Regions from separate parts of the Metapseudomonas resinovorans NBRC 106553 genome, predicted to be linked through region 2. Evidence: predicted binding sites of a transcription regulator. Region 2 holds the regulator's gene; the other holds the start of a gene.
The links. Region 2 encodes sigma-54, which starts transcription at its own class of promoters, with help from an activator protein. Its sites were predicted from a motif close to ANTGGCATNNANNTTGCTNT; they were not measured.
Positions count from the first base shown of each region.

Region 1: a site for sigma-54 is predicted at 1,702-1,721, ahead of PCA10_RS07130 (ammonium transporter). Genes of this name have one in related genera too.

Region 1 covers NC_021499.1:1,537,540-1,541,745, reverse strand. The annotation lists gene PCA10_RS07140 (DUF1989 domain-containing protein) at 1-434, shown strand, start outside; gene PCA10_RS31230 (methyl-accepting chemotaxis protein) at 496-1,482, shown strand; gene PCA10_RS07130 (ammonium transporter) at 1,834-3,210, shown strand; gene PCA10_RS07125 (hypothetical protein) at 3,227-3,406, shown strand; gene PCA10_RS07120 (DMT family transporter) at 3,570-3,911, opposite strand; gene PCA10_RS07115 (P-II family nitrogen regulator) at 4,014-4,206, opposite strand, start outside.
Region 2 covers NC_021499.1:1,102,423-1,106,628, reverse strand. The annotation lists gene lptA (lipopolysaccharide transport periplasmic protein LptA) at 1-305, shown strand, start outside; gene lptB (LPS export ABC transporter ATP-binding protein) at 305-1,030, shown strand; gene PCA10_RS05105 (RNA polymerase factor sigma-54) at 1,178-2,674, shown strand; gene hpf (ribosome hibernation-promoting factor, HPF/YfiA family) at 2,759-3,067, shown strand; gene ptsN (PTS IIA-like nitrogen regulatory protein PtsN) at 3,078-3,542, shown strand; gene rapZ (RNase adapter RapZ) at 3,552-4,206, shown strand, end outside.

The DNA of each region.
Region 1 (4,206 bases), 440 kb from region 2:
TGCTGCGCATCGAGGCCGGGCTGATCTTCGCCGGCTACGAATTCTGCGACCAGACCGACCCCTTCGAGGCCGGCATCGGCTTCTGCGTGCCGCTGAAGACCAAGCAGGCCGACTTCATCGGCAAGGACGCCCTGCTGCGCCGCAGCGCCCACCCGCAGCAGCGCCTGGTGGGCCTGGAGCTGGAAGGCAACGAGCCGGCCGCCCATGGCGATTGCGTGCGCGTCGGCCGCGCCCAGGTGGGCGTCATCACCAGCGCCACCCGCTCGCCGGTGCTGGGCAAGAACATCGCCCTGTGCCGCCTCGATATCGGCTACTGCGAGCCGGGCACGGAACTGGAGGTGGGCAAGCTGGACGGCCAGCAGAAGCGCATCCGCGCCAAGGTGGCCGCAGGCACCGTGGCCTATGACCCGGACAAGTCCCGCGTACGGGCCTGAGGGGAACTGGAAGAAGAATTGCTAGGGAAGCCTTCATCCCATAGCCAAGGAGAATCGGCCGATGTGGTTCAGCAATGCCGCCAGCAACCTGGCCAACGAGCTCAGCCAGTGGCTCGACCAGCTGTCCAGCGCACGGGACGGGACGCTCGCCCCGCCGCGCCTGCAACGCCAGCCCCAACTGCTCGGCAGCCTGGAACGGCTGCAACGGGACTGGGCCGAGCTGCAAGGCATCCGCCAGCATGCCGAGCGCCAGGCTCCGCCGCCGTGCAGCGCCGAGGAGTACGCGGCGTTGCAGCGACGCTTGGCCGAAGCCGAAGCACGCAACGCGCAATTGCATGCCGAGCTGGACGACGGCGAGCAGCGGCTCCAGGCGCTGGAAGCCGAGCGCGAACGCTGGGACGCAGACCGCCAGGTGCGGGAGCTGACCAAGCGCACCCTCACCGAGGGCTGCTGGGCGATGAACGTGGTCAACGGCGACCCCGACCACCCGCAGAACCTGATCCGCTGGTCCGAGCAGTTCCGCGAGCTGATCGGCTACAGCCACGCGGAATTCCCCGATGGCTGGGACAGCTACTTCGGCGTGGTCAACGCCGATGATTTGAAGGGCGTGATGAAGGCCTTCAACGCGTCGATGGTGGATGCCAGCGGCGACGGCTTCTACGCGGTGGAGTACCGCATGCGCCACAAGACCCGTGGCGAGGTGTGGTTCCGCGAGCGCGGCCGTTGCCTGCGCGACGCCCGTGGCCGGCTGCTCTACGTCACCGGCGCGGTGCGCGAGATCAGCGACGAGAAGACCGCCGCCAGCCTGCACGAGCGCGAGCAGGCCAGCATCCAGACCACCTACGGACAGATAGCCCAGGTGGCCGGGGTGATCCGTGGCATCGCCGAACAGACCAACCTGCTGGCCCTCAACGCGGCCATCGAGGCGGCCCGCGCCGGCGAGCAGGGACGGGGCTTCGCGGTGGTGGCCGACGAGGTGCGCAACCTGGCCCGGCGCACCCAGGAATCGGTGCAGCAGATCCAGGCGATGCTGCAGCAGCAACGCTGAGAAAACGCCCCGATTTCAGGCGCGCTACCAGGCGGATGAGTGCAAACGGGGCATTTCCCGGCGGTGCGCACGGCGCACCCTACGCCCCTGGTTGGCACAAACCGTAGGATGGGTTGAGCCTGCGATACCCATCGATACGGACCGCATGGGTATCGCTCCGCTCAACCCATCCTACGCCCCACCCCGTCGCGCGCACCGCGTGATAGCTCCGTGCCATGGACTGGCACAAGGTTTGCCTTTCCCACTACGCACTTTTCTTGCGTGGAAATAAAAACAACAAGCCCCAGGCGTGTGTTCGCTTCGATCTGCCCACCAACGCTATTCCAACGAATTCGCATCGAGGATTGAGTGATGGAAGAACAGAAGACACCGACCCTGGAGGAATTGCAGAGCCTGATCGAGATGACCAACACCCTGAATATGGAAATATTCTACTGGTGGTGCATCGCCCTGATGATCATGATCCACGCCGGCTTCCTCTCCTACGAGATAGGCGCCTCGCGACTGAAGAACGCCCTGGCCGCGGGAGTCAAGAACATCCTCGCCTTCGGCTTCATCGTGCCCACCTTCTTCCTCTTCGGCTGGGCCATCTACAACGCCTTCCCCGACGGCCTGGTGCCGCGCATGGACGCCCTGATGAACGCCATGCCCTGGAGCCAGGCCATGGGCCCGAACATCAAGGACAACGCCACCGGCATCTTCTGGGGCGCCTTCGCCCTGTTCGCCGCCACCACCGGCTCGATCCTCTCCGGCGCCATCATCGAGCGTGCGCGGATGAGTGCCTTCATCGTCATGACCATCCTCCTCGGCTCGGTGCTCTGGCTGTTCGGCGCCGCCTGGGGCTGGCACCCGGAAGGCTGGCTGACCGTGCAGTGGGGCTACCATGACGTCGGCGCCGCCGGCGTGGTGCACATGATCGCCGGCTTCTTCGCCCTGGCCGTGGTGATCAACCTCGGCGCGCGCATCGGCCGCTTCAACCCCGACGGCAGCGCCAACGCCATCGTCGGCCACAGCATGCCGATGAGCGTGGTGGGTCTGATGATGATCATCGTCGGCTTCTTCGGCTTCCTCGGCGGCTGCATCATCTACAGCTCCGGCGCCCAGTGGATCAACATCTACGGCGCGCCCACCACCCTCTCGGCCTTCGCCTTCAACACCCTGATGGGCTTCGCCGGCGGCCTGATCGGCGCCTACCTGACCACCCGCGAGCCCTACTGGATGATGTCCGGCGGCCTGGTGGGGATCATCTCCGTGGCCCCGGGCCTGGACCTCTACCACCCCGGCCTGGCCTACCTGATCGGCATGGGCGTGGCGGCCATGGCGCCGCTGGTGAACAACCTGCTGCTGAAGTTCCGCCTCGACGACGCCGTGGGCGCCTTCGCCGTGCACGGCTTCGGCGGCTTCGCCGGCCTGGTGGTCAGCGGGGTGTTCCTCGCGGGCTACCCGAACGTCAACGGCATGCCCGAGATCAGCTTCCTCGGCCAACTGGGCGGTGCCCTGGTGATGGCCTCCCTGGGCTTCATCCCCGGCTACCTGATCTCCTACGCGCTGAAGAAAGCCGGCGTGCTGCGCGTCCCGGCCCACGCGGAAGAACGCGGCCTCGACCTCACCGAAGTACCGGCCCAGGCCTACCCGGAATGGACCGCCATCTACGGCGAGACCGTGAAGCCCAACGGCAGCGTGGAAGCCACCCTGGTGGTGGACAGCAAGCCCGCCTCGGCCCAATGACTGCAGGAGTATCCCTATGAGCATCAGCACCTACGAAGGCGCCAGCGCCGTGTTCACCTTCGCCGACAACCCCACCGTGCTCGGCGTCATCACCGTGGTGGTGATCGCCGCCACCCTATACGCCCTGGTGGCCACCTTCATCCACGAGAAGCACAGCTACGACCTGCCGGACGAGAAGTTGCCGAAGTTGAAATAACCCGCCCTTCCCTCGTAGCCCGGATGCAATCCGGGCTACGGTCTATTTGGCCGGCACAGACAGATCCGTAGGATGGGTAGAGCCCGCGAAACCCATCACTCCGCAGCGATGGGTTTCGCTACGCTCTACCCATCCTACAAATGAGCTCGCTCCTACGCCCTTCTCACGCCACCTGCGCCTCGCTCACCAGCTTCAGCCCAACTATCCCGCCGATGATCATCACCAGGCACAGACCCTTCAGCACCCCCAGCTGCTCACCGAGGAACAGGGTGCCGTAGGCCACGGTGCCGAGGGTGCCGATGCCCACCCAGACGGCATAGGCCAGCCCGAGCGGCAGCACCCGCACCGACAGGCTCAGCAGGTAGATGCTGAGCAGCAGGAAGAACCCGCAGTAGAGGCTCGGCCAGAGCCGGGTGAAGCCTTCCGTGCGCGGGATGATCGACGCGTACAAGATCTCGCAGAACCCCGCCAGCAGCAGGAATCCCCATCCGTTCAACCATGCCATCGTTCACCTCTCCTTCTCTTCAATCCTGAACCGTGCGCAGCGCTTTTCCGTTACCAAAGAAAGCGCCGACGCAAGGCGTCGGCGCGGGGAACTGCGGATGGATCAAATGGCGTCTTCGCCCAGCTCGCCGGTGCGGATGCGCACCACGCTTTCCAGGTCCATGACGAACAATTTTCCGTCGCCGATCTTGCCGGTGTACGCCGCCTTGAGGATGGCGTCGGTGGCGGCCTGGCACAGGGTGTCGGCCACCACCACTTCCAGCTTGATCTTGGGCAGCAGCTCCACCACGTACTCG
Region 2 (4,206 bases):
ACGTCGAAGTCTTCACCTCGGTGGGCAAGCCCGCGTACTACGAGCAGAAGCCGGCCGCGGACAAGGAAATCGTCAAGGCCTACGGCCTGACCATCCAGTACTTCGCTGCCAACGAGCGCATCATCCTGCTCGACCAGGCCAAGGTGGTCCAGGAAGGCAACACCTTCGAAGGCGAGAAGATCGTCTATGACACCCAGCGCCAGATCGTCAACGCGGGCCGCGCCACCGGTGGCAGCGTGACCACTCCGCGCCCGCGCATCGACATGGTCATACAGCCGAAGAAGAAAGAGCAGAAAGCACAGTAATGGCGACTCTCAAAGCCCAGCATCTGGCAAAGAGCTACAAGAGCCGCCAGGTGGTCCGCGACGTCAGCCTGTCCATCGACAGCGGCCAGATCGTCGGCCTCCTCGGCCCCAACGGCGCGGGCAAGACGACCTGCTTCTACATGATCGTCGGCCTGGTGAAGGCCGATCAGGGCCGCGTCCTGATCGATCAGCAGGACGTCACCCACCAGCCCATGCACGGCCGCGCCCGCGCGGGCATCGGCTACCTGCCGCAGGAAGCCTCGATCTTCCGCAAGCTGAGCGTGGCGGACAACATCATGGCGATCCTCGAGACCCGCAAGGAACTCGACCGCGCCGCCCGCCGCAAGGAGCTGGAAAGCCTGCTGCAGGAATTCCACATCAGCCATATCCGCGACAGCCTCGGCATGAGCCTGTCCGGCGGCGAACGCCGTCGTGTGGAGATCGCCCGAGCCCTGGCCACCGCGCCCAAATTCATCCTGCTGGACGAACCCTTCGCCGGCGTGGACCCGATTTCCGTAGGCGACATCAAGCAGATCATCCACCACCTCAAGGCCAAGGGGATCGGCGTGCTCATCACCGACCACAACGTCCGCGAGACCCTGGATATCTGCGAGACGGCCTACATTGTCAGTGACGGACAACTGATCGCCGAAGGCGACGCGGAAGCCATTCTGGCCAACCAGTTGGTGAAGGAAGTCTACCTGGGCCACGAGTTCCGCCTGTAGTCTCCCGCGCAAGCACCTACAAGATGGGTTGCAGGAGCTGGGAAAATCCTTCAAGGTCAGGCATATAATTTGCTTCCTGGTGGCGCTTCGGCGCCCTGTAGTGGATGGCGCGAGAGCGCCGGCGAATAAGGTGCTAAGCCCCCTGCCATGAAACCATCGCTAGTCCTGAAGATGGGCCAGCAGCTGACGATGACTCCTCAGCTGCAACAGGCCATCCGCCTGCTCCAACTCTCCACCCTGGACCTCCAACAGGAAATCCAGGAAGCGCTGGAGTCCAATCCCATGCTCGAGCGGCAGGAGGATGGCGACGATTTCGACACCTCCGACCCCATGGCCGAAGGTGACCAGCAGTCCAATTCCGGCAACCAGGATTCCAGCTTCCAGGAGTCCAGCGTCCAGACCAACGCCGAAGCCCTGGAAGACGGCGAATGGCACGAGCGCATCCCCAGCGAACTCCCCGTCGACACCGCCTGGGAAGACGTCTACCAGACCAGCGCCAGCAGCCTGCCGAGCAACGATGACGACGAGTGGGACTTCACCTCGCGCACCTCGGTCGGCGAAAGCCTGCAGAGCCACCTGCTCTGGCAGCTCAACCTGGCGCCGATGTCCGACACCGATCGCCTGATTGGGGTCACCCTGATCGACTGCATCAACAACGACGGCTATCTCGAGGAAACCCTCGCCGAGATCGTCGAAGCCTTCGACCCCGAGCTCGGTATCGAGCTGGACGAGGTCGAGGTCGTCCTCCACCGCATCCAGCAGTTCGAGCCCGCCGGCATCGGCGCACGCGACCTGCGCGAGTGCCTGATCCTGCAACTGCGCCAGCTGCCCTCGGGCACGCCCTGGCTGGTGGAGGCCCAGCGCCTCGCCGCCGACTTCCTCGACCTGCTCGGCAGCCGCGACTACAGCCAGCTGATGCGCCGCATGAAGGTCAAGGAAGACGAGCTGCGCCAGATCATCGAACTGATCCAGTGCCTCAACCCCCGCCCGGGCTCGCAGATCGAAGCCAGCGAACCCGAGTACGTGGTGCCGGACGTCATCGTGCGCAAGCACAACGAGCGCTGGCTGGTGGAACTGAACCAGGAAGCCGTGCCGCGCCTGCGGGTCAATCCGCACTACGCCGGCTTCGTCCGTCGCGCCGACTCCAGCGCCGACAACACCTTCATGCGCAACCAGTTGCAGGAAGCCCGCTGGTTCATCAAGAGCCTGCAGAGCCGCAACGAGACCCTGATGAAGGTCGCCACCCAGATCGTCGAGCACCAGCGCGGCTTCCTGGAATACGGCGAAGAGGCGATGAAGCCCCTGGTCCTGCACGACATCGCCGAAGCCGTGGGCATGCACGAGTCGACGATTTCCCGCGTGACCACCCAGAAATACATGCACACACCCCGCGGGATCTACGAGCTGAAGTACTTCTTCTCCAGCCACGTCAGCACCTCGGAAGGCGGCGAATGCTCGTCTACCGCGATCCGCGCCATCATCAAAAAACTGGTCGCTGCGGAAAATCCGAAAAAGCCGTTGAGCGACAGCAAGATCGCTGGTTTACTGGAGGCACAGGGCATTCAAGTGGCCCGTCGCACAGTAGCCAAGTATCGTGAATCCCTTGGGATAGCGCCTTCCAGCGAACGAAAGCGACTGATGTGACGCGGATATTGACCCACGCCAAAGTGTTCCGGTGGCAGGCCCGTTAGCCTGTCTCTTACACACGGGCAATAAGGAGAAAGCGGTATGCAAGTCAACATCAGTGGACATCAACTGGATGTGACCGACGCCCTGCGCAACTACGTTGTCGAGAAGTTCGACCGTCTGGAGCGCCATTTCGACCGAATCACCAACGTGCAAGTGATCATGCAGGTCGAGAAACTCAAACAGAAAATCGAAGCCACTTTGCACATCGCCGGCGGCGAAGTCGTTGCCAACGCGGAACATGAAGACATGTACGCCGCCATCGACCTGCTCACCGACAAGCTCGATCGCCAATTGATCAAGCACAAGGAAAAGCAGTTGAACCGCCAGCAGGGTGCCACCGCCCGCTGAACCCCTCCCTATGATCCGACTTGAGCAAATCCTGACCCCCGGCCGTTCCCTGGTGAACGTGCCGGGTGGCAGCAAAAAACGCGTACTGGAACAGATCGCCAAGCTGGTCGCGCGCGACCTTCCCGACCTCGACAACCAGGACATTTTCGAAAGCCTGGTAGCCCGGGAGAAACTCGGCTCCACCGGTTTCGGCAACGGCATCGCCATTCCCCACTGTCGCCTCACCGGCTGCACCGCGCCCATCAGCGCCGTGCTGCGCCTTGACGCGCCAGTAGATTTCGACGCCATCGACGGCGCCCCCGTGGACCTGCTGTTCGTGCTGCTGGTCCCTGAAGCCGCCACCGACGAACATCTCGAGCTGCTCCGACAGATCGCCAGCATGCTCGACCGCACTGACGTGCGCGAGCGCCTTCGCCAGGCGCCCGACAGCACCAGCCTGTACCAGGTGGTGGTGGACGTGCAGAGCGGACGCTAGGGTTTTGCCATGCGCCTGATCATCGTTAGCGGCCGCTCCGGCTCGGGCAAGAGCACCGCCCTCGATGTTCTCGAGGACCACGGTTTCTACTGCATCGACAACCTGCCGGCCGCCCTGCTTCCCGAGCTGGCCGAACGAGCGTTGCTGCACACCGAGCTGCTGCAGCCCCTGGTCGCGGTGTCGATCGACGCGCGCAACCTGCCCAGCCAGCTGCTGCGTTTTCCGGAGCTTCTGGCCGAGGCCCGCGCCCGCCACATCAAGTGCGACCTGCTCTACCTCGACGCGGAGAACGACACGCTGCTAAAGCGTTTCTCCGAAACCCGTCGGCGCCACCCGCTCACCAACGACAACCGCTCCCTTGCCGAAGCCATTCGTGACGAGGAACTGTTGCTTGCGCCGATCGCGGACCTCGCCGACCTGAAGATCGACACCACCCATCTCAACCTCTACCAGCTGCGCGACAGCCTCAAGCTGCGCCTGTTGAACCAGCCCGAGCCCGGCACCGCCTTCCTCATCGAATCCTTCGGATTCAAGCGTGGCATGCCGGTGGACGCCGACCTGGTGTTCGACGTGCGCTGCCTGCCCAATCCGTACTGGAAGCCCGAACTGCGCGAGCACTCGGGACTGGAGCCGGCCGTCGCCGAGTACCTCGCCGGGCAACCGG